One region of the Skermanella rosea genome, then DNA from elsewhere that is predicted to be linked to it. Evidence: riboswitches for the same ligand, from Rfam matches in the RefSeq annotation. Region 1 holds a riboswitch; the other holds the start of a gene.
The links. A riboswitch is a leader RNA that binds a small molecule or an ion and turns the genes downstream of it on or off. The one in region 1 is predicted to bind S-adenosylmethionine.
Positions count from the first base shown of each region.

Region 2: it holds a riboswitch for S-adenosylmethionine, as region 1 does, so the genes downstream of both, metZ (O-succinylhomoserine sulfhydrylase) here and JL101_RS03555 (hypothetical protein) in region 1, are expected to answer to the same signal.

Region 1 covers NZ_CP086111.1:756,864-761,528, forward strand. The annotation lists gene JL101_RS03535 (hypothetical protein) at 1-220, opposite strand, end outside; gene JL101_RS03540 (uracil-DNA glycosylase) at 441-1,049, opposite strand; gene JL101_RS36480 (class I SAM-dependent methyltransferase) at 1,046-1,765, opposite strand; gene JL101_RS03550 (hypothetical protein) at 1,900-2,319, opposite strand; SAM-I-IV-variant riboswitch at 2,432-2,542, shown strand; gene JL101_RS03555 (hypothetical protein) at 2,590-2,880, shown strand; gene JL101_RS03560 (aminotransferase class V-fold PLP-dependent enzyme) at 2,902-4,077, opposite strand; gene JL101_RS03565 (PA2169 family four-helix-bundle protein) at 4,235-4,665, shown strand, end outside.
Region 2 covers NZ_CP086111.1:6,065,466-6,083,545, forward strand. The annotation lists gene JL101_RS28430 (ABC transporter substrate-binding protein) at 1-926, opposite strand, end outside; gene metZ (O-succinylhomoserine sulfhydrylase) at 1,043-2,263, opposite strand; SAM riboswitch at 2,329-2,407, opposite strand; gene ftsH (ATP-dependent zinc metalloprotease FtsH) at 2,559-4,454, shown strand; gene JL101_RS28445 (RT0821/Lpp0805 family surface protein) at 4,498-4,878, shown strand; gene JL101_RS28450 (hypothetical protein) at 4,937-5,185, opposite strand; gene mutS (DNA mismatch repair protein MutS) at 5,460-8,204, opposite strand; gene JL101_RS28460 (hypothetical protein) at 8,319-8,849, shown strand; gene JL101_RS28465 (APC family permease) at 9,018-10,451, shown strand; gene JL101_RS28470 (hypothetical protein) at 10,489-10,746, opposite strand; gene JL101_RS28475 (NADP-dependent malic enzyme) at 10,996-13,269, shown strand; gene JL101_RS28480 (ATP-binding protein) at 13,427-14,887, shown strand; gene JL101_RS28485 (PstS family phosphate ABC transporter substrate-binding protein) at 15,047-16,084, shown strand; gene pstC (phosphate ABC transporter permease subunit PstC) at 16,173-17,555, shown strand; gene pstA (phosphate ABC transporter permease PstA) at 17,548-18,080, shown strand, end outside.

The sequences.
Region 1 (4,665 bases):
TGTTCTTCGGCCAGTCACCTTTCATGGCGTCGCTGACCAACCCGTACGCGGCGCCCTGCTTCAAGAGGCGGGTGGCTTCGGCCCTGGTAAAGACTTTCGCCCTGTCGCACAATGTCTTGTGCTGGCGGCCATCGCTGGGTGGGTCTAGCCGGAAATCGCCTTGATTGCGCTTATGCATTGGATTGCCGCCGTATCCGACCTTGGTCGAAATGCCGTCCAACCAACATTTTTCCTCGGTCGTCAGAGGGGCGGGTCGGATCGACCGCTTCGGATTCACTGTGCGCTTGGACATCGCTTCGCTAGAAATCAGTTTATTGGGTAATTACAGAGATTTGCAACTCCACCACCGGCAAGGGTGATAATCATTCATATAACACTTTTTGGGTAATTCAAAAGTCAAATGGTGCCGCGGCAGGCTCCGCCGCGACACCTCGGCACTCTCATCCCGCCCGCTCCGCGGCCAGCTTCACGTCGGCGTGGAAGAGGGGTTCCTCGATGCGGTTGCCGCGCAGGATGTAGCTGGGATGGAAGGTCGGGATCACGATCGCGTCGGCGAACAGGCGGCAGGGGAGTTCCTGGCCGCGCAGCGCGGTGATGCCGCTCTGGCCGGTCAGCGCCCACATCGGCGTGCGGCCGAGCGCGATGATCACGGCGGGCTTCACCTCGGCCAGGGTCCGGCGCAGGTGCTCCACCTCGCCGGCGTACCGGGCGAGGCAGTAGTCGGAGGTGCCCATGGGACCCAGGTCCTCCGCGACCTCGACGCCCATCTTGCGCGCCTTGGTGCGGGACGAGAAGAAGTGGGTCACCTTGTTGCCCGGCGGCTGGTAGCGGAAGGTGTTGCCGATCAGGCAGGCGGCGCGCTCCAGCCCGACGGACTTCAGGTTCTCGTCCAGCAGCCGGCCGCTGGCGCCGACGAAGGGCTTGCCGGTGCGGGCCTCCTCGGCGCCGGGCGCTTCGCCGATGATGGCGATCCGGCGTCCGGCGGGGTCCTTGGCGGGATACTGGTAATCGACGAAAGGCAGCTCGGTCTCGGTACGCGGTTCAGTCACTGTGTCGGCTTTCGCAGCAGGTTGATCCGGGCCGGCTGGTCGAACCACCAGGCACCCTCCCGCCGCTCCCCCAAGGTTTCGAACAGCTCGCGCAGTTCCGCGTCGCGGGTGCGGATCAGCCTGGAACGGGTCGGATCGATGCCGGCCATGCGGTCGGCGAAGCTCTGGTAATCCTCGTGCTTCACCGGATTCAGGTAGAACAGTTCATCCACCTGTTCCAGCGCGTCCACGGTCTTCACCGCCGCATAGGCCAGGGCCCGGACCTCCGTCTCGTCGTCCAGGAGCCTGGTGAGCTGGAAATATCCGCCGGTCGGTTCCGGCTCGTTCACCAGGGCCAGGCCGCCTGGCTTCAGGACGCGCGCGGTCTCGCGCAGCGCCTTGCCCATGTGGGCTGCCGGCACATGGTGCAGGCTGTTCATGAAGACGACGGCGTCGGCGCTGTTGTCGGGCAGCGGCAGGTCCTCGCCCACGCCCTTCACGTAGCGCTCGCCCGCGACGGGTTCCGCCGCCCTGGCCTTGGAGAGCGCCTCGTCCAGGATCTCGATGCCGATGACATGGGCGCCGCGGCGTGCCAGCGCCCGAACCAGTGCGCCCTCGCCGCAGCCCACATCGACGATCCGGGCGCCCGCCAGCGGGATCAGGTCGGGAATCAGGTCCATCGCCTTCAGGCGTCGGGGCAGCGTGCTCCCGGTCGGCGTGTCCGTATGCTGGGCCATCGTGTCGGTTCCTCTCCGCGCTGCCATGTTGCAGGGCACTGACCATGGTAAACGGATTCTCCCCCGACAATAGCACCGGGGTACAGCGCAAGAAGGTCGAACGGATCGGCGGGCGGCTTGACGGGCGGTTCGACTCAGGCGCTCAGGTCGAGTCGGCCGCCGCCGGGACCCTGGCCGAGGGTGCGCGCGCGGGCGCCTGCCGCGGCCATGCTCTCGACGTTGCTCTGGTCGGCCGATTTCATCTCGGTCACGAAGGCGCTGGTGGCACCGGTGAGCGCCGGGACGCGGGCGCCCGGCTTGGTCGAGGCGTTGGTTTCCTGGACCGCCCGGCGGTCCTCGCCGACGATCGAACTGGTGATGCCGGTCAGCGGCTCCGTCTTGGCGTTGACCTTCATGCCGCCGTTGGTGTCGCTGACCTGCCGGTTGATCTCCTGGTTGAACGCCTGCGTCTGCGGCGTCAGGTCCCGCACCTTGGGCGCGGTGCGCATCAGCTCGGGTGAGATGGGGGAGGTGGAAACCACGGCGTCGCTCCAGGTCCAGCGATACACGGCCAAGTTATCGGATTTTTCAGGTTTTCGCCATAGTTCTTTATAAAGGGGTGTTTTGACGCATACCCATGCCGCGGGGAAAACGGTTGCGCATGTCGCCATCGGCAGGATACAGGAGAGCCAGCATCAAGAGTTGGGCTGGCGCCCGACACCAACCTGCCGACCCGGGCAAGGTGGTGGTCCCTTTCGGGGGACGATGCGGCCTGGACCGGCAATCAATCGGGAACGAGCCGCCGCGTCAGCCCTCCTCGGCACTTGAGCCAGGAGGGTTTATTCATGTCTGAACGCTTGCCGGTCGCTCCCGCGACCATTCCCCTGTGCGGCCCGGACGACAGCATCGAACTGATCACCGGCGGCAGCCGCGCCACCGCGCGGGAGCCCGACCGGTACGAGTGGGTCTTCGCCGCCGTCCACCGCGGCCTGGGCACCTGGACGCATCTCTACCTGGTCGTCGAGTCGCGCCGGCGCGGCCGGCCGGAGATCCATCTTCGCCTGGTGCTCCGCGGCGACCGTCTGGAGGAGGCGCGGCGGCGCGCCGTCGCCGACTGGTGGCGGCCGGTCGGCTGAGGGGATTCCCCGGAGACCGCGTCAGCGCAGCGCCGCGACCAGCCGGTCGATCTCCTCCTCCGTGTTGTAGTAATGGACCGAGGCGCGGACCATCTCGTCGAGGCCGCGCGCCTCCATGTCGAGCCGGGTCGAGGGGGCGGCCGTCACCGACACGTTGATGCCGCGCGCCGCCAGGTCGCGCTTGATCTCGGCGGCGGGGCGCGGGGCGGTGAAGGTGACGATGCCGCACCGGGTCTCGCCCAGGTCGCGCACCTCGTGGCCGGGCAGGGATGCCAGTCGGCCGCGCAGCAGGTCGGCAAGGCTCCTGATCCGCTCCCAGATGGCATCCAGGCCCCAGTTCAGCGCGTAGTCCACGGCGGCGCCCAGACCCATCCTGGCGGCGACGTTGCTTTCCCAATTCTCGAACCTCCGGGCGTCGGGGCGAAGCTCGTAGCGGTCGGGTGCCACCCAGGTGGCCGCGTGGTTGTCGATCATCGGCGGCTCCAGGCGCTCCAGCAGCCCCTTGCGCACATAGAGGAAGCCGGTGCCGCGCGGCCCGCGCAGGAACTTGCGCCCGGTCGCCGAAAGCATGTCGCAGCCGATTTCGTCCACGTCGATCGGCATCTGTCCCGCCGTCTGGCAGGCATCCAGCAGATAGGGGATGCCGCGGGCGCGGGCGATCCGCCCGACCGCCGCGGCGGGATTGACCAGGCCGCCGTTGGTCGGGATGTGGGTGATCGAGATCAGCTTCGCCGGTCCGCGCGCCTCGTCGTCCACGCTGTCCGCCAGGGCCGCCACGTCGAGCTGTCCCAGGGCGTCGTTGGGGATCACCTCGATGACCGCGCCGGTCTTCCGGGCGACCTGGAGATAGGGGATGAAGTTGCTCGAATACTCCGCCATCGCCGTCAGGATCCTGTCGCCGGGTTCGAACCGCAGCGAATAGAAGGCCATATCCCACCCCACCGTGGCGTTCTCCACCAGCGCCACCTCTTCCCGCCCGCAGCCGAGCAGGGCGGCGACCGAGTCGTAGACGCGCTCGATGCCGTCGCGGGCCTGCGCCTCCGCCTCGTAGCCGCCGATGCGGGCTTCCAGGTCCAGATGGGCGGCGACCGCGTCGAGCACCGGCTGCGGCGGCAGGGCGGCGCCTGCATTGTTGAAGTGGGTCACGTGACGGGTTCCGGGCGTCTCGGCCCGCGCCCGTTCCACATCGAAAGTCATCGCCGCCTCGGATCGCTTGTGTCGCTGAAGATGGGCCTTCCATAACGGAATCGGCGGCCCCGGACAAACGCTCCGGGCGGTCCGGCGGCCCCGCTCCCGGAACACTGACCCTCCGCTGGTGTTGATTTGCGGCAAATGGGGCATGGAGTTTGACGGGATGAACCGCAGCGACGACAACGACGATCTGAGAGCGACCGGGAGACCGGGGTCGGAGTCCGGCTCCGACCAGGGTGCGGCCAACCGCAGCCCCGAGGACATCGAGCGCGATATCGCGGGAATCCGCGCGCGCATGGACCAGACGCTGGACGAGCTGGAGTTCCGGCTGTCGCCGGGCCAGCTGACCTCCGGGGCGGTGGATCTGGTGAAGGACGTGATGCGCGGCAATCCGAGCCGCCTGGGCGACGCGATCCGCAACAACCCGATCCCGGTCGTCATGATCGGCATCGGCGCCCTGTGGCTCGCCGTGGCCATGGGGCGGTCGCAGCAGCAGCAACAGACGGACGGGACGGCCGGGCGCAGGATCAGCCGGCTGGGGCCGGCCGACATCTCCGACGTGCTGTCGCCGCTGATCGCGGTCACGCTCCAGGG
Region 2 (18,080 bases), 780 kb from region 1:
TCCTGCATCACCCCGGTGGCGTCCTTGATGGTCATCGGGTCGGCGACGAACTTGCTGGCCGGCGACACCACGGCCTTCTCGAAGGTCGCGAGGTCGGTGATGCCCTTGCCCAGGCCCTTCTGCAGGTGCTTGGCGGCCCGGTTCGGCTCCTCCTTCAGCAGGGTCGTGGCCCGGGTGTTCAGCGCGACGATCGTCTTGGCGGCCTCGGGGTTGGCCTTGACGAAGGCGCCGGTCAGCGCCAGCACCGAACCCGGCTGGTTGGGCAGCATCTGGCCGCCCAGCGCCAGCAGCTTGGTGTTCGGATCGCGCTGCCGGACCACGGTCAGGGTCGGCTCGCGGATCGTCGCGGCATCGACGGCGCCGGCCAGCAGCGCCTGCTGGGTCGCCTCGATCCCCATGGCGGTGATCTGGTAAGTGGCGGGATCGGCCTTCACGACGTTCTGCAGCCAGTAGCGCAGGACGGTGTCGGGCACGGATCCGGGCGGCTGGGTCGCGATGCGGACCGGGCGGCCCTCCTGCTCGACGAACTCCTTGAAGCCGGCGGCGGTCGCGGCGTTCGCCTGGGTGCCGAAACCGCCGCGCCCGACCACGGTCATCTCCTCGATCGCGGCGGAGGCGTAGACCTTCACGTCGATGCCGCGGGCGCTCGCCACCATGATCGGGCCGATTCCGCCGTAATAGGCGTCGAGCGTGCCCGAGGCCAGGGCGCTGATCATGGCCGGGCCCGACTCGAACTGCGTGAGCTTGAGGTTGAGCCCGGCGTCCTTGGCCCAGCCCTCGCCGTCGATGACGAACAGCTGTCCGGACCCGACCACGGGGATGAACCCGACGCGCACGTCGGCGGCCTGGGCCGCCGATGCGCCGCCGGCGATCAGAACAGCGGCTGCGGCCGCGAGACGGCGCGCCTTGGACAACAGAGTCGACATGACGGGAACTCCCTGGACGAAAGCCGAAACTACAAGCCCGGCTATATAGAGGGAGGGGGCGAGGCGTGCAAGCTGAAGTGTGAAATCCCGCATTTCACACTTTCGAAATGCCTAAATCAGATCCGGGCCAGCGCCTGGTCCAGATCCTCGATCAGGTCGGCAGCGTCCTCCAGCCCGACAGACAGGCGGATGCTGGCCGGGCTGATCCCGACCGCCGCCTTGTCCTCGTCGGTCAGCTTCTGGTGGGTGCTGGTCGCGGGATGGGTGATCAGGCTCTTGCTGTCGCCCAGGTTGTTGGAGATCTTGACGATCCGAAGCCCGTTCATCAGCCGGAATGCCTCCGCCTTGCCGCCGGCGACGTCGAAGGCGATCAGCGTGCTGCCGCCGCCCATCTGGCGCTGCGCCAACTCGTACTGGGGATGGCTCTTCAGGCCGGGATAGAGCGTCCTGGCGATCTTGGCGTGCCCGTCCAGGAACTCCGCGATCCGCTGGGCCGCGTCGGTCTGGGCGGCGACCCGCAGGTCCATGGTCTCCAGCCCCTTCAGCAGCAGCCAGGCGTTGAACGGGCTCAGCGCCGGGCCGGTGTGGCGCAGGAAGGGGGCCAGCGTCTCGGCGAACTTGTCGTCGCACAGGATGGCACCGCCCAGGCACCGGCCCTGGCCGTCGATATGCTTGGTCGCTGAATAAACCACGATGTCGGCGCCGAACTCCAATGGCCGCTGGAGCACCGGCGTCGCGAACACGTTGTCGACCACCACGCGGGCGCCGGCGGCATGGGCCAGTTCGCAGACCAGGCCCAGGTCCACGATGTCGAGCATCGGGTTGGACGGCGTCTCCAGGAACACGACGTTGGCCGGGCGGCCCAGGGCTTCGCGCCACTCCTCCGCCTTGGTGCCGTCCACCAGGGTCGTTTCGATCCCGTACTGGGGTGCCAGGTTCTTGACGATGTGCAGGCAGGACCCGAACAGCGCGCGCGGCGCCACGATGCGGTCGCCCGCCTTGAGCTGGCACATCAGGGCCGCGAACACCGCCGCCATGCCGCTGCCGGTGGCGAAACAGCGTTGCGCCCCCTCGTACGCCGCCAGCCGGTCCTCGAACATGGCGACGGTCGGGTTGCGGAAGCGCGAATAGACATAGCGCAGCCCGTCGGTCGCGAAGGCGGCCTCGGCCTCCTCCGCCGAGCCGTAGACATAGCCCGAGGTCATGAAGATCGCTTCGCAGGTCTCGTCGAAGCCGGTCCGCAGGGTCCCGGCATGGACCATGCGGGTGCGCGGCCGCAGCTTCGCGGGGGTGGCCGCGGGATTGCCGTTCTCGGGGAAAGTATCGTTCTTGGTCATGGTGTCGTCGCTCCGCCCGCCGTTGCGGGTACACAGAAAGCCCCGACCGACAAGGGATCGAGGCGCGGATGCGACTCCAAACCTTTTTAGCAGCTTATTTTACGTGGCCTGCAAGCCGGTCGCCAAATCACCACGTTTCGCGGGTTCTAGCCGGAGCGGGGGAGGGCGTCAAGATCCATGTCGAAAGCGCCGCGGCCCCGGTGCCGCGCCGCCGCGCATACGTCTTATTAACTATGTTTCTGTACTCAGGGCCTCTGCTTTTGTCTCAATCATGCTCAGACTCTCCGGGTCGCTGATGAAAACCTTCCTTAAACGGCACGCGCGGGTGATCTCGATCGTGGCAGCCCTGGTCGTCACCGGGGCGCTTACCGGCGGCGCCGGGCTGGCCTATGTCTACGCCTCCGGCTCCGGCGGTGCGGCGGCACTGCTCAGCCGGATCGACCGGCAGGAGGTCGGGCAGAGCGAGTTCGCCGATCGTCTCGCCGCCGGACGGATCGCCTCCCTCGCCGTCGCCGGCAACCGGATCGAATTCACCGACCGCGACGGCGTCCAGGGCGTCACCACCGTCCTGTGGACCGACGCCCTGCGTCAGGCGGTCGCGGCCCCCGGCATCCCCATGACCGTCGAGCCGGCGGAGGGCGGCGCCCTGCTGACCACCAACCGCTGGCTCGACGTGCTGCTGAAGCTGAACATGGTGGGCTTCCTGGCCTTCGCCCTGGTCTTCATGGTCGGCATGATGCGCTCGCCGGTCAAGAAGGCGGGCACCGCCACCTCCCACGTCCGGTTCTCCGACGTGGCCGGCGTGGACGAGGCGAGAGCCGAACTGACCGAGCTGGTCGATTTCCTCAAGCACCCGGCCCGGTTCAAGGGCATCGGCGCCGGCATCCCCAAGGGCGTCCTCCTGGTCGGTCCTCCCGGCACCGGAAAGACCCTGCTGGCCCGCGCCGTGGCGGGGGAGGCGGGGGTGCCGTTCTACGCCGTCACCGGGTCCGACTTCGTGGAGATGTATGTCGGCGTCGGCGCCGCGCGCATCCGCCGGCTGTTCCGCGACGCCCGCAAGCGAGCGCCCTGCATCCTGTTCATCGACGAGATCGACGCGCTGGCCCGGGCCCGCGGCGCCACCTCGCCGACCGGCGGCCAGATCGAGACAGAGAACACCCTGAACCAGCTCCTAGCCGAGATGGACGGCTTCGCCCGGGCCAGCGGCCTGATCGTGATCGCGGCGACCAACCGGGTGGACGTGCTCGACCCGGCGATCGTGCGGCCCGGCCGGTTCGACCGGCACGTCTTCGTCGGCAATCCCGACATCAAGGGCCGCGCCGCCATCCTGGCGGTTCATGCCGCCCGCGTGGCGCTGGACGCCGACGTGGACCTGACGCTGGTCGCGCGCGGCACGCCCGGCATGTCGGGCGCCGACCTCGCCAACGTCGTCAACGAGGCGGCGCTCCGGGCGGCCCGCTCGGGCCGCTCCCTGGTCTCCATGGCCGACTTCGAGCAGGCCCGCGACAAGATCGTCATGGGCGGCGAGAAGGCCACCGTCATGTCCGAGGACGAGCGCCGCCTGACCGCCTTCCACGAGGCCGGGCACGCGCTGGTCGCCTGGCGCTCCAGGCATTCCGACCCGGTCCACAAGGTCACCATCGTGCCGCGCGGCCGGTCGCTGGGCATGATGGTCCGGCTGCCGCTGGAGGACCGCTTCTGCCTGTCCCGGGCGCGGCTGGAGGCCGAGCTGGACGTGACCATGGGCGGCAGGGCGGCCGAGGAGATCGTGTTCGGCAGGGAATTCGTGACCACCGGGGCCGCCGGCGACATCCAGATGGCGACCGACATCGCGACCAAGATGGTCACCACCTGGGGCATGTCCGACCGATTCGGCATGGTCGCCTACGGCGGGGGCGCGGCACCGGCCGCCGCGACCGCCGCGCGCTCCCCCGCCGGCGAGCCGGGCGCGCTGTCGCCCCAGGTCGCCGAGGAGGTGCGGGGCATCATCGACGCGGCATACCGCCGCGCATACGACCTGATCGCCGCCGACCTGCCCCGCCTGCACGAACTGGCCGACGGCCTGCTGCGCGACGAAACCCTCGATGCCGCCGCCGTCCGGGCCATCCTGGAGCGGGACGCGGACCGCGGGGCGCCGCCCAGCGTCAGGCTTGTCCAGGCCGATCCCGACCATTATGAAGTGGCGGTATGAACCGGCCCGACCGCGACCGAGCCGCAATGATCAAGGTGCCGCAATGAAGAAGTTCCTCCTGGCCGCCGCCGTCCTCGCCCTTGCGGGATGCGCCGACAAGCCCGCCGGGCCGGGCGCCGCCGTGGTGACCCCGGAAGCCGCCCCCCTGATCACGCTGGATGACAGCGACCGCACGATCATCGACGAGACCCTGCAGACGGCGTCGCGCGGGGGCGTCGGCAAGCCGGTCCAGTGGTCCAACCCGGCGACCGGCAAGAATGGCGCCGTCACGGTGATCCGCCAGGGCTATACCCGCGACGGCAAGCTCTGCCAGGAATTCCATCTGGTCGCCAGCAAGGGCGTCGTCCGCGCCCAGCAGGTCGGCAAGGCCTGCCGCCAGTCGGGCAAATGGTCCCCCGAAGGCGGCTACACCCTGGGGAGCTGAAGCTTTCCCCAGGCACCATCCGGATAGCGGCTGGGGAGATTGCCGCGAAGGCGGAAGCTTAATCCGCCGAGTGGCCCTCCACCTCCGCGAAGTTCCTGATCACGGCATCCCCCTCGGGAAATTGGGCGACGGCGGACTGATCGACCCTTGATGTCTCGCCAAGCGCGGCCTGGGTCAGGCGCCGCGATTCACGCAGCTCATGCAGCGCTATCTCGTTGCGCAGGAGGTTCTTTCTATCCTCGAGCCGAGCCTTGCTTTCAGGGCTCATCTTGGATCGCAGGCCTGCGAAGCTCTTGCGTCCACTCATGGGGTCAACCCTTCCTCTCTCAACTCGTCGAGATACACGTCATAGAGATCATCGGCGGCCGGTGTTATTTCTCGGTGGAGTCGCTATAAATTGAAGTCATAACCGTAGGTCGGGTAGAGCGAAGCGGCACCCGACAAAGCAGGCGCGTTGATGTCGGGTGCCGCTTCGCTCTACCCGACCTACGGGTTACTATCTATTACTTGTATCTTCCAAGGGATCGAAGCGGATATCTGCTTCCATCGCCGTCCATCTGCGGCCCGAATCCTTCTCTGTCTCACCCGCTCAGCATCGCCCGCAGCCGGTAAAGCTCGTCCAACGCCGCCTTCGGCGTCAGATCGTCCGGGTTGATCGCCTTCAGCGCCTGCTCAACCGGCGATGGCCCGGACGGTGCCGCCGGTTCCGGCTCCTTCCGCCGCAGGGCGACGCTGAACAGCGGCAGGTCGTCGGCCAGCCGCGCGACGCTCACGCCGTGCTCGCCCTTCTCCAGGATCTCCAGCACCTGCTCGGCCCGCGCGATCACCGCCTCCGGCAGCCCGGCCAGCTTGGCGACGTGGATGCCGTAGCTGCGGTCGGCCGAGCCCGCCGCGACCTCGTGCAGGAAGACCACCTCGCCCTGCCACTCCTTGATCCGCATGGTGTGGCAGGACAGCCGGGGCAGCTTGGCGGCCAGGGTCGTCAGCTCGTGGTAGTGCGTGGCGAACAGCGCCCGGCAGCGGGTCGCCTCGTGCAGGTGCTCGACGCAGGCCCAGGCGATCGACAGCCCGTCGAAGGTCGCCGTGCCCCGGCCGATCTCGTCCAGGATCACCAGCGCCCGCGGCCCCGCCTGGTTCAGGATCGCCGCCGTCTCGACCATCTCGACCATGAAGGTGGACCGCCCGCGCGCCAAGTCGTCGGCGGCGCCGACCCGGCTGAACAGCCGGTCGACCACGCCGATCCGGCAGCGCTCGGCCGGAACGAAGCTGCCGATCTGGGCCATCACAGCGATCAGCGCGTTCTGGCGCAGGAAGGTGGATTTGCCCGCCATGTTGGGGCCGGTCAGCAGCCACAGCCGGTCGTCAGGCCCCAGGTCGCAGTCGTTGGCGACGAACCGCGACCCGTCCGACGCGGTCAGCGCCGCCTCGACCACCGGGTGGCGGCCGCCCCTGATATCGAACTCCAGGCTGTCGTCCACCACCGGCCGGCAATAGCGCCGCTCCTCCGCCAGCTCGGCCAGCGCCGTCGTCACGTCCAGCAGGGCCAGCGCGCGGGCGGCCTCGCCGATCCGGTCGGCCCGGGCGGTCACGTCGCCGACCAGCTCGTCGAACAGCGCCAATTCGACCGCCACCGCCTTGTCGGCCGCCTCCGAGATCTTCCGCTCCAGCTCGCCCAGCTCGACCGTGGTGAAGCGGACGGCGCTCGCCAGCGTCTGGCGGTGGATGAAGGTCTCCGACGCCTTGCCGGACATCAGCTTGTCGGCGTGGGTCGGCGTCACCTCGATGTAATAACCCAGCACGTTGTTGTGCCGGATCTTCAGCCCGGATACGCCGGACAGGTCGGCATAGCGCGCCTGCATCGCGGCGATCAGCCGGCGGCTCTCGTCCCGCAGGGTCACGAGATCGTCCAGGTGGAGCGCGAAGCCGCGCGCGATGAAGCCGCCGTCGCGGGCCAGCAGCGGCAGGTCGGGCGCCAGCGCGCGTTCCAGCCGGTCGATCAGGGTGGAATGCTCGCCCAGGCCCGCCGCCGCCGTTTCGATCCCGGCGGGTCCCGGCGTCATCCCGGCGGCGCCCAGGACGCGGCGCATCTCCACGGCGCGCACCAGCCCGTCGCGGACGCAGGCCAGGTCGCGCGGACCGCCCCGGCCCAGCGACAGCCGCGACAGCGCCCGCTCCATGTCGGGGCATTGGCGCAGCAGCGCCCGCGCCTCGGTCCGGACCCGATCCTCCGCCAGGAAGAACTCCACCATGTCCAGCCGGCCGGAGATCTCGGCCCTGTCGGTCGACGGGGCCGACAGCCACGCCGCCAGCAGGCGCGCCCCCGGCCCGGTCACGGTGCGGTCGATCGCGGCCAGCAGGCTGCCGCGGCGCTCGCCGGTCAGGGTCCGGGTCAGCTCCAGGTTCCGGCGGGTCGCCTGGTCGATCTCCATGACGGCACCCTGGGCCAGCTGGCGCGGCGGGTTCAGCCGCGGCACCCGGCCTTTCTGGGTCAGCTCCACATAGTCCACCAGGGCGCCGGCCGCGGCGACCTCGGCCCGGCTGAAGCTGCCGAAGGCGTCCAGCGTGCCGACGCCGAACAGGTCGAGCAGCCGGCGCCGGCCGTTCTCGCTGTCGAACCGGCTGTTCGGCTGGACCGTCAGCCGGCTCTTCCACTCGCCGAACAGGTCGAACAGGTCGGGCTGCTGGACCAGCCGCTCGGGCAGCACCAGCTCCTGCGGGTCGAGCCGCTGGAGGGCCGCCGCCAGCCCGTCGCGGCTCACCGGCTGGAGCGTCAGCTCGCCGGTGGACAGGTCCAGCCAGGCGAGGCCGGTGCCGCCCGCCGTCTCGGCCAGCGCGCCCAGGAAATTGTTGGCGCGGGCGTCCAGCAGGCTGTCCTCGGTCAGCGTGCCGGGGGTGACGACCCGCACCACCGCCCGCTTGACCACCGACTTGCCGCCACGCTTCTTGGCCTCCGCCGGGTCCTCCATCTGCTCGCAGATCGCGACCCGGTGGCCGTGGCGGATCAGGCGCAGCAGGTAGTTCTCGTGGCTGTGGACCGGCACCCCGCACATCGGGATGTCCTCGCCGTTGTGCTGGCCGCGCCGGGTCAGGGTGATGTCGAGCGTCGCCGCCGCGGCGACCGCGTCGTCGAAGAACAGCTCGTAGAAGTCGCCCATCCGGTAGAACAGCAGGCAGCCGGGATGGGCCTGCTTGATCTCCAGGTACTGCGCCATCATCGGAGTCGAGGCGGACGGGGCGGCGGGGGAGGCAAGCGTTGTGTCGGGCACGGCAACCGGATCGCTGTCGGAAAGGGTGTTCTCGGAGGGTTTCTTCTCTGGCGCTCTCATGGCGGCGCCACCCTAGCACGCCGGGCGCACCATGGCCTAGGCACGCGGCTGCGCCGGGGCTAGACTGGGCTCAAGGACTATGAAATAGGCACGTACACGGGGGAATGCACCATCATGGCCAGGAACAACGCCAATACCAGACGGGTGCGCGAGATGGTGGCCCTGTTCGAGAACCGCCCCGATTTCGACCGGGCCGTGGTGGCCCTGATGCGGGCCGGCTTCGACCGCACCGACCTCAGCGTCCTGTCCAGCCACGAGTCGATCGACGTCGCGGGCCGGCCGGCCATGCCGCGGGACGAGGCGCTGACCGCGCTCCTGGGCGATCTCAACTACGCCTTCCCGCTGACCACCGCCGGCCTGATCGCGATCGTCGGCGGCCCGATCGCCGGCCCGATCGCGGCGTTGGTGGCTGCCGGAGTCGGCGGCGCCGCGGTCAAGGAATACCTGGACGAGGTGACCGCCCACCCGGAGACCGACGATTTCGCCCGCGCGCTGGAAGCTGGCGGCGTGATCCTGTGGGTCTGCGTCGATGACGACCCGGAGAAGGAGCGGCGCGCGCGCGACGCCCTGACGGGAGCGGGCGGGCGCAACGTCCATGTGGCGGAGCGTGAAAAGGCGGCGGAATCCGGCGCCGGCGACAATTGACCGGCATCGCCCGATCGCCCCGGCTGCCGCTTTTTATCGGAGGGTACTTCACCGCTTCTGCGTTCCTTCCCCTCTCGCGCCGATTCTTCTTCTTCGTTGTTGAAGGATCCATGACGGCCCCGGCTCCCCGGAGGCGTCACTCGATCCAGCCACGGCGAGGTCAAGGTCATGCGCGAAGCGGAGACACCGTCCGATAGGGCCGGCGACACGGGGGGAGCGGACGGGCCGCCGCTCCAGCGCTCCATCGGCATGACCCAGATGGCCTTCTACGCGCTGGGCAGCATGCTGGGCGCCGGCATCTACGGCCTGATCGGCAAGGCGGCCGGGCAGATGGGCAACGCGATCTGGCTGGCCTTCCTGGTCAGCATGGTCGCGGCGCTGCTGACCGGCCTGTCCTACGCCTCGATCGCGAGCCGCTATCCGAAGGCCGCCGGGGCCGCCTACGTCACCCAGCGGGCCTACCGCCAGGCGATGCTGACCTACGTGGTCGGGCTGGCGGTGATGTGCTCCGGCCTGACCTCGGTCGCGACCCAGTCGAGGGTCGTCGCGGAGAACCTGCAGCAGCTCGGCATGCTGGAGGGCGTGCCCGTGACCGTGCTGGCCCTGGGCTTCCTGCTGGTGCTGGCCGGCATCGTCTTCCGCGGCATCCGCGAATGCATGTGGCTCAACGTCGTGTGCACCACGGTCGAGGCGTTCGGCCTGATCCTGGTCATCGCGGTCGGGTTCAGCTACTGGGGCTCGGTCGACCTGCTGGAAACGCCGCCGCCGTCAGATGCGGCCAGTGGGGCGACCGGCGGGTCATCGGGCGGCGTCGGCGGCATCACGGCGCTTCTGGTGATGCAGGGGGCGGTCCTGACCTTCTTCTCCTTCATCGGGTTCGAGGACTCCATCAACGTCGCGGAGGAGGTCAAGAACCCCCGCAAGGTCCTGCCCTGGGGCATCATGCTGGCCATGGTCGCGGCGACGCTGATCTATATCGCGGTCTCGATCACCGCCGTCTCGGTCGTGCCGTGGCGCGACCTGTCCAGCGCCGCGGGGCCGCTGACCGAGGTGGTGGCGCGGGCGGCGCCCTGGTTCCCGCCGGTGGCCTTCCTCGGCATCACCGTCTTCGCCGTCACCAACACGGCGCTGCTCAACTACGTAACCGCCTCCAGGCTTGCCTATGGCATGGCCCAGCAGGGGCTGCTGCCGCGCGTCCTGCGCCGGGTCCACCGGACGCGCCGGACGCCCCACATGGCGGTGCTGGTCCTGCTGGCGATGATCACCGGCCTGGCCCTGCTGGGCGACATCACCCAACTCGCCTCGGCGACCGTGCTCCTGCTGCTGCTGGTGTTCTCGATCGTCAACGGCGCCCTGGTGATCCTGAAGCTCCGGCCCGGCGAACCCGCGGGGGGCTTCGAGGTGCCGATCTTCGTGCCGGCCCTGGGCGCCATGGTCTGCGCGGCCCTGCTGGTCAACCGCTTCGCCACCGGGGACTGGCAGGCACCGCTGATCGCGGGCGCCATCCTGGCCGGCATCCTGGGCCTCTACGCCCTGATGCGACCCCGGCACGTGGAGGAGGACGACCTGGCCGCGGCGGCGCAGGCGGAGCCCGCGGAATGAGGGCGGCCCGTTCTTCCCGCCCCTATTCCGCCCGCCCTCATTCCTCCCGGTATCCCTTGTCGCGCATGCATTTGGCGAAGATCTCCCGGCGATAGGAGAATTGCGGGGTCTCCGGGCTGGGACGGCGCGGATAGCCCCGCAGCTGCATCTTGACGTCGACCTGCTCGGCGCATTCGCTCTCGGCGACGGATTGGGCGCTTCGGGTGGGCTCCCACCGCGTCGCATTGTCGCTGCCCGAGCAGCCGCCGAGGATCAGCAGGGCCGCCGCTGCCGGGGAAAACGCATTCCGGATCATTGTTTCTCCTTGCCGCGGCCTGTCCCGAAGATGCTTAACCAACTAACGGTTAATCGCCGCCCCGGGCAATCCAGTCATGCGATTACAACCGTCTTGCGGAGCGATTTCACTATGATACCGTTCACCACAAGATAACAGGCCTACCTCCCCCTGCCTTTCGTCATGGGTGACAGGGGAAGATCCGGCCGCCACCACGATCGCCCGCGGCCCAGTCCCTGCGCCGGCCGCTGGCCGTCCATGAGGAAACGTATGTCCGACCAAGACAAGCGCGTGACCGAGGAGGAAGCTCTCCTGCTTCACTCCAGCGGCCGCCCCGGTAAGCTCGAGATCGCCCCGACCAAGCCGCTGACCACCCAGCGCGACCTGTCGCTGGCATATTCGCCGGGCGTCGCCGTGCCGTGCCTGCGCATCCAGGAAGATCCTTCGACCGCCTACGACTACACGGCCAAGGGCAACATCGTCGCGGTGATCTCCAACGGCACCGCGGTGCTGGGGCTGGGCGACCTGGGCGCGCTGGCGTCGAAGCCGGTGATGGAGGGCAAGGCCGTCCTGTTCAAGCGCTTCGCCGACGTCGACGGCATCGACCTGGAGGTGGACACCTCCGACGTGGACGAGTTCATCAACTGCGTGCGCTTCCTGGGGCCGTCGTTCGGCGGCATCAACCTGGAGGACATCAAGGCGCCGGACTGCTTCATCATCGAGCAGCGCCTGCGCGAGGTGATGGACATCCCCGTCTTCCACGACGACCAGCACGGCACCGCGATCATCGCCGCCGCCGGCCTGATCAACGCGCTGCACCTGACCGGCCGCCGGATCGAAGACATCAAGATGGTGATCAACGGCGCCGGTGCCGCCGCGATCGCCTGCGTCGAGCTGTTCAAGTCCATGGGCCTGCCCCATGACAGCGCGATCCTGTGCGACACCAAGGGCGTGATCTACCAGGGCCGCACCAACAGCATGAACCAGTGGAAGTCGGCGCACGCGGTCAGGACCGAGGCGCGGACCCTGGCCGAGGCGCTGGAAGGCGCCGACGTGTTCCTGGGGCTGTCGGCCAAGGGCGCCGTCACCCAGGACATGGTCAGGTCCATGGCCGCCAAGCCGCTGATCTTCGCGCTGGCCAACCCCGACCCGGAGATCACCCCGGAGGAGGTGCGCGCGGTGCGGTCCGACGCGATCATCGCGACCGGCCGGTCCGACTATCCCAACCAGATCAACAACGTCCTGGGCTTCCCCTACATCTTCCGCGGGGCGCTCGACGTGCGCGCCTCGACCATCAACGACGCGATGAAGATCGCCGCCGCCCGCGCCATCGCGGCGCTCGCGCGCGAGGACGTGCCGGACGAGGTGGACGCGGCCTATTCCGGCCGCCGGCTGCGCTACGGCTCGGAATACATCATCCCGGTGCCGTTCGACCCGCGCCTGATCGTGACGATCCCGCCGGCGGTGGCCCAGGCCGCGATGGAGAGCGGCGTCGCGCGCAAGCCGATCATCGACATGACCGGCTACCGCAACGGGCTGCGCACCCGGCTCGACCCGACCGCCGACAGCCTCCAGCTGATCTTCGAGAAGGTCAAGGCCAACCCCCGGCGCGTCGTCTTCGCCGAGGGCGAGGAGGAGCGGGCGATCCGCGCCGCCCTGGCCTACCGCGCCGCCGGCTACGGCACGCCGATCCTGATCGGCCGCGAGGAGGTGATCCGCGACCAGGTCGTGGCGCTGGGCCTGTCGCCGGAGCAGACCGGGCTGGAGATCCACAATGCCCGCCTGTCCGACGCCAACCGGCGCTATACCGACTACCTCTACCGCCGGCTCCAGCGCCGGGGCACGCTGCACCGCGACTGCCAGCGGATGGTCAACCAGGACCGCAACGTCTTCGCGGCGCTGATGGTCGCCCAGGGCGACGCCGACGCCATGGTGACCGGCCTGACCCGAAGCTTCGCGACCTGCTACAAGGACATCACCCTGGTGATCGACCCCCGGGCCGGCCAGCGCGTGTTCGGCGTGTCGGTGGTGGTGACCCGGAAGCGCACCGTCTTCATCGCCGACACCACGGTGAACGAGCTGCCGACCACCGAGGAATTGGCGGAGATCGCGGTCCAGACCGCGGCCAAGGCGCGCCAGATGGGCCACGAACCCCGAGTCGCGTTCCTGTCCTTCTCCAATTTCGGCCAGTACATGCGCGGGCGTGCCGAGCATGTGCGGGACGCGGTGGCGCTGCTCGACCAGCGGCGGATCGACTTCGAGTACGACGGCGAGATGTCGGCCGACGTGGCGCTCGACCACGACCTGATGAAGCGGCTCTACCCGTTCTGCCGCCTGTCGGGTCCCGCCAACGTGCTGGTCATGCCGGCGCTGCACGCGGCCAACATCGGGGCCAAGCTGCTGCAGAAGATGGGCGGCGGCCAGTTGGTCGGCCCGCTGCTGATAGGCCTGGACAAGCCGGCGCAGGTTGTCCAGATGGGCGCGTCCGTGTCGGACATCGTCAACGCGGCGGCGCTGGCGGCGCACGACTCGCTGCAGTGGTGACCGGTTTCCGGGACCGGGCCCCTCCCACGCGGGAGGGGTCCTTATCTTGCCCGGAGATTAATCTTTTGTGACGCATGTCCCTGCGGGCATGAAACGGTGTAATGTGTGGTCTAGTAACGACCGTTCATTGCTTGCGCCCCGCCCGCCCCGTGCCATCATGCCCTCACCGGTAGTCCCGACGACGATACCGCTCCTTCTCGGCGGACCCCTGGTGCTGGCGCTCGGCATCGTCCTGCTGGGGCTCGCCGCGGTGGGCGCCATCACCTGGGGCGCCGCCGCGGTGGGGTTGCTGTCCGCGGTCGCGGCGGCGGCGCTGGCGACGCGCGTCTACCGGCGCGACGCCGCCGACGTCGCCACGTATCTCCAGTCCCTGGGGGAGGCCGGGGGCGCCGTCCCCATGCCCGAAGGACTTTCACCGACCGCCCGCCTGCTCGCGGCGTCGGCCTCCAGGACCCACGGCGAGTGGCTGGAGCGTGGCGAACGGTTGCGCGCCGGGCTCGAAGCCAACGAGCAGATCCTCGAGGCGCTCCACGACCCGCTGATCCTGATCGCGTCGGACCGGCGGGTGACGCTGGCCAACATGGCGGCGCGCGGCCTGTTCGGCGACCGCATGGCCGACCGCGACCTGGCGGCGACGCTCCGCAACCCGCACCTGCTGGGCGCGGTCGACGCCGTGCTGGCCGGCGGCGCCTCGCGCATGGTCGAGTTCACCCTGCCGGTTCCGGTGGAGCGGGTGTTCGAGGCGCGGGTCAAGCCGTTCCGCCGCGACGGGTCCACCATCATCATCCTGACCCTGCACGACATCACCGCGATCAAGCGGTCGGAGCAGATGCGCGCCGACTTCGTGGCCAATGCCAGCCACGAGCTGCGCACGCCGCTCGCCACCCTGCTGGGCTTCATCGAGACCCTGCGCGGCCCGGCGCGCGACGACGCCGAAGCGCGCGACCGCTTCCTGGGCATCATGCACGACCAGTCCGGCCGCATGTCGCGGCTGGTCAACGACCTGCTCTCCCTGTCCAGGATCGAGCTGGACGAGCACACGGCACCCACCGGCCGGGCCGACCTGGGGCGCCTCGCCCGCGGCGCCGTCGCGGCGCTGGAGCTGAAGGCCGCAGCACGCCGCATCCGGCTGCACCTGGACCTGCCGGACCGGCTGCCCCCGGTCACCGGCGACGAGGACCAGCTCGCCCAGGTCCTGCAGAACCTGATCGACAACGCGGTCAAGTACACCCGCGACGGCACCGAGGTGCGGATCGCCCTGGCGCTGGTCGAGCCCGGCGGGGGCGGGCCGGCGAGCGCCGTGGTGCCGCTTCCCGCCGGGGGCCGGCGCGCGGCGCCCATGGTCTCGGCCTCCGTGTCCGATTGCGGCGAGGGCATCGCCCGCATGCACCTGCCGCGCCTGACCGAACGGTTCTACCGGGTGGACCCCGCGCGCAGCCGGCAGCTCGGCGGCACCGGCCTCGGCCTCGCGATCGTCAAGCACATCGTCAACCGCCACCGCGGCCGCCTGACGATCGAGAGCGATGTGGGAAAGGGCAGCACCTTCACGGTTTTCCTCCCGGTCGCGGCCGAGGAAAAGGCCGCCGATACCCGCAGGGCAGGCGGCTCCGCGGCATAGTCGCCTCCCGGTCGCGGGTGTCATCAAACTGTCATTCCACCGTAGTAATTGTATCGCCGATCGCCGTTAAGGTCCGCGCCGAAGCCGCAGGTACTCAGGTGCTGCGGGAAAACAGGGCTTTTGGTCCGTATTTTGGCGAATTGGCTGGAGGATTAGATCGTGATCAACAAGAAGCTCGCCGTGGCGGCGCTCGCCGCCCTCGCTTCGACCGTCGCGCTGACGGGTGGCGCCCAGGCCCAGGGCCGCGACCAGATCCGCGTCGTCGGCTCGTCCACGGTGTTCCCCTTCACCAGCGCGGTCGCGGAGACCTTCGGCCGGACCGGCAAGTTCAAGACCCCGGTCGTCGAGTCCACCGGCACCGGCGGCGGCATCAAGCAGTTCTGCGCCGGCGTCGGCGTCCAGCACCCGGACCTGACCAACGCGTCCCGCCGCATCAAGAAGACGGAACTGGAAAGCTGCGCCGCCAACGGCGTCACCACCGTCAGCGAGCTGGAAGTGGGCTTCGACGGCATCGTCTTCGCCAACTCCAAGGCCGCGACGAACACCGACTACACCATCAAGCAGCTCTGGCAGGCGCTCGCCAAGCAGGTCGTGGTGGACGGCAAGGTCGTCGCCAACCCCTACAAGACCTGGAACCAGATCGACCCGTCCCTGCCCAACAAGGAGATCGAGGTGCTCGGCCCGCCCCCGACCTCGGGCACCCGCGACGCCTTCGTCGAGCTGGTGATGGACGTCGGCTGCAACCAGTTCCCGGAAGTCAAGGCCCTGCCGGCCGACCAGAAGAAGGCGGTCTGCGAGCAGGTCCGCGAGGACGGCGCCTATGTGGAAGCCGGTGAGAACGACAACCTGATCGTCCAGAAGCTGGTCGCCAACAAGGACGCGTACGGCATCTTCGGCTACAGCTTCCTCGACCAGAACATGGACAAGCTGCAGGGCGCCAGGATCAACGGCGTGGCACCCGAGCTGGACAACATCGCGGACGCCAAGTACCCGGTCGCCCGCTCCATGTACGTGTATGTCAAGAACCAGCACGTGGACGTCATCCCCGGCGTCCGCGAGTTCTTGGCCGAGTACACCAGCGAGAAGGCGTTCGGCGAGGACGGCTACCTGGAGGCCAAGGGCCTGATCCCGCTGCCCAAGGCCAAGCGCGAGAAGGTCCGGACCGGCATCCTGAACCTGACCCCGGTCACGATGTAATCGTCCGCTCCCCGGCTGCCGGCGCCTTCCGCGCCGGCAGCCGGGGAGTTTCCGGCAGACAGTCGCCCTCAAATCCCGACGGGTCCCGATGTCAGTATCACTCTTCCTAGCGGTTCTCGCCGTGCTGGCGTTTGTGGGATTCCAGCTCGGCAAGTCCCGGGCGGTCGTCACGGCCGGCGGCAAGCTTTCCAGGCTGCACTCCGTGCCGTCCTATTACGGCCTCTACGTCGCCCTGTGGGTCGGCCTGCCGGCCCTGATGCTGTTCGCCCTGTGGACCGGCCTCGAAGGGTCGATCGTGGACGGCATGGTCCGCTCCAGCCTGCCGGCCGCCATGGCGGGATTGTCGCCGCAGGAAATCAACCTGATCATGGTCGACATCCACAACTTGGCCTACGGCAACATCACCAGCCGCGTGCCCGACCCGGCCCTGCTGGCGGCGGCGGAGCACTACAAGGGCCTCCGGGAGATCGGCAACGGCGCCCTCGCCGTCGTCATGCTGGCCGTCGCCTGCGCCGGCCTCTACTACGCCCGGCAGCGGATCGAACCCGGCCTGCGCGCTCGCAACCTGGTCGAGAAGGTCGTCAATATCTTCCTGATCCTGTGCTCGCTGGTGGCGATCCTGACCACGGTCGGCATCGTCCTGTCGCTGCTGTTCGAGGCGATCCGGTTCTTCACCAAGGTGCCCCCGGCCGAGTTCCTGTTCGGCCTCCATTGGAGCCCGCAGACCGCGATCCGCGCCGACCAGGTGGCGTCCGACGGGTCGTTCGGCGCCGTGCCGCTGTTCACCGGCACCCTGCTGATCGCCTCGATCGCCATGGTGGTCGCGGTGCCGCTGGGCCTGATGAGCGCCATCTACATGTCGGAATACGCGCCGGCCAAGGTGCGCGGCACGGTCAAGCCCGTCCTGGAGATCCTGGCCGGCATCCCGACGGTGGTCTACGGCTTCTTCGCCGCCCTGACCATGGCGCCCTTCGTGCGCGACGTGGGCCAGAGCTTCGGGCTCGGCGTCAGCTCGGAGTCGGCGCTCGCCGCCGGCGTCGTGATGGGCGTCATGATCATTCCCTTCGTCAGCTCGCTGTCGGACGACATCATCAACGCGGTGCCCCAGTCCCTGCGCGACGGCTCCTACGGGCTCGGCGCCACCAAGTCGGAGACGATCCGGCAGGTGGTGCTTCCGGCGGCGCTTCCCGGCATCGTCGGCGGCGTCCTGCTGGCGGTCAGCCGCGCGATCGGCGAGACCATGATCGTCGTGATGGCCGCCGGTCTCGCCGCCAATCTGTCGGCCAACCCGTTGGACGCGGTCAGCACAGTCACCGTCCAGATCGCCACCCTGCTGGTCGGCGACCAGGAGTTCGACAGCGCCAAGACCCTTTCGGCCTTCGGCCTCGGCCTCGTGCTGTTCACCGTCACCCTCGGCCTGAACATCATCGCCCTCCGGGTGGTGCAGAAGTATCGGGAAAAATATGACTGACATCATCAGCACACCCCGGGCGGCCGCGCCGTACCAGACCGACGACTTCGCCGCCCGGCTGAAGAAGCGCTACGCCGCCGAGCGGCGCTTCAAGATGTACGGCATGGCCGCGATCGGCGTGGCGCTGGCCATGCTGGCGGTCCTGCTCGCCAGCATCGTGGCCCAGGGTTACACCGCCTTCGCCCAGCACGACTTGGCGCTGGAGGTCTATTTCGACCCGGCCGAGATCGACCCGCAGGGAACCCGCGACCCGGACACCCTGTCCAACGCCAACTACGCGGCCCTGGCGCGCAACGCGCTGCTGGCGGTCTTCCCCGAGGTGGAGTCCAGGACAGACCGGCGCCGGCTGACCGCCATGATCAGCAACGGCGCCGCGTTCGAGCTGCGCCAGATGGTCATGGACGACCCGTCCCTGATCGGGACCCGCAAGTCCGTGAACCTGGCCCTGGCGAGCGACTATGACCAGCTCCTCAAGGGCAACATCGACCGTCGTGTGCCGGAGACCGACCGCAAGGTGACCGACCA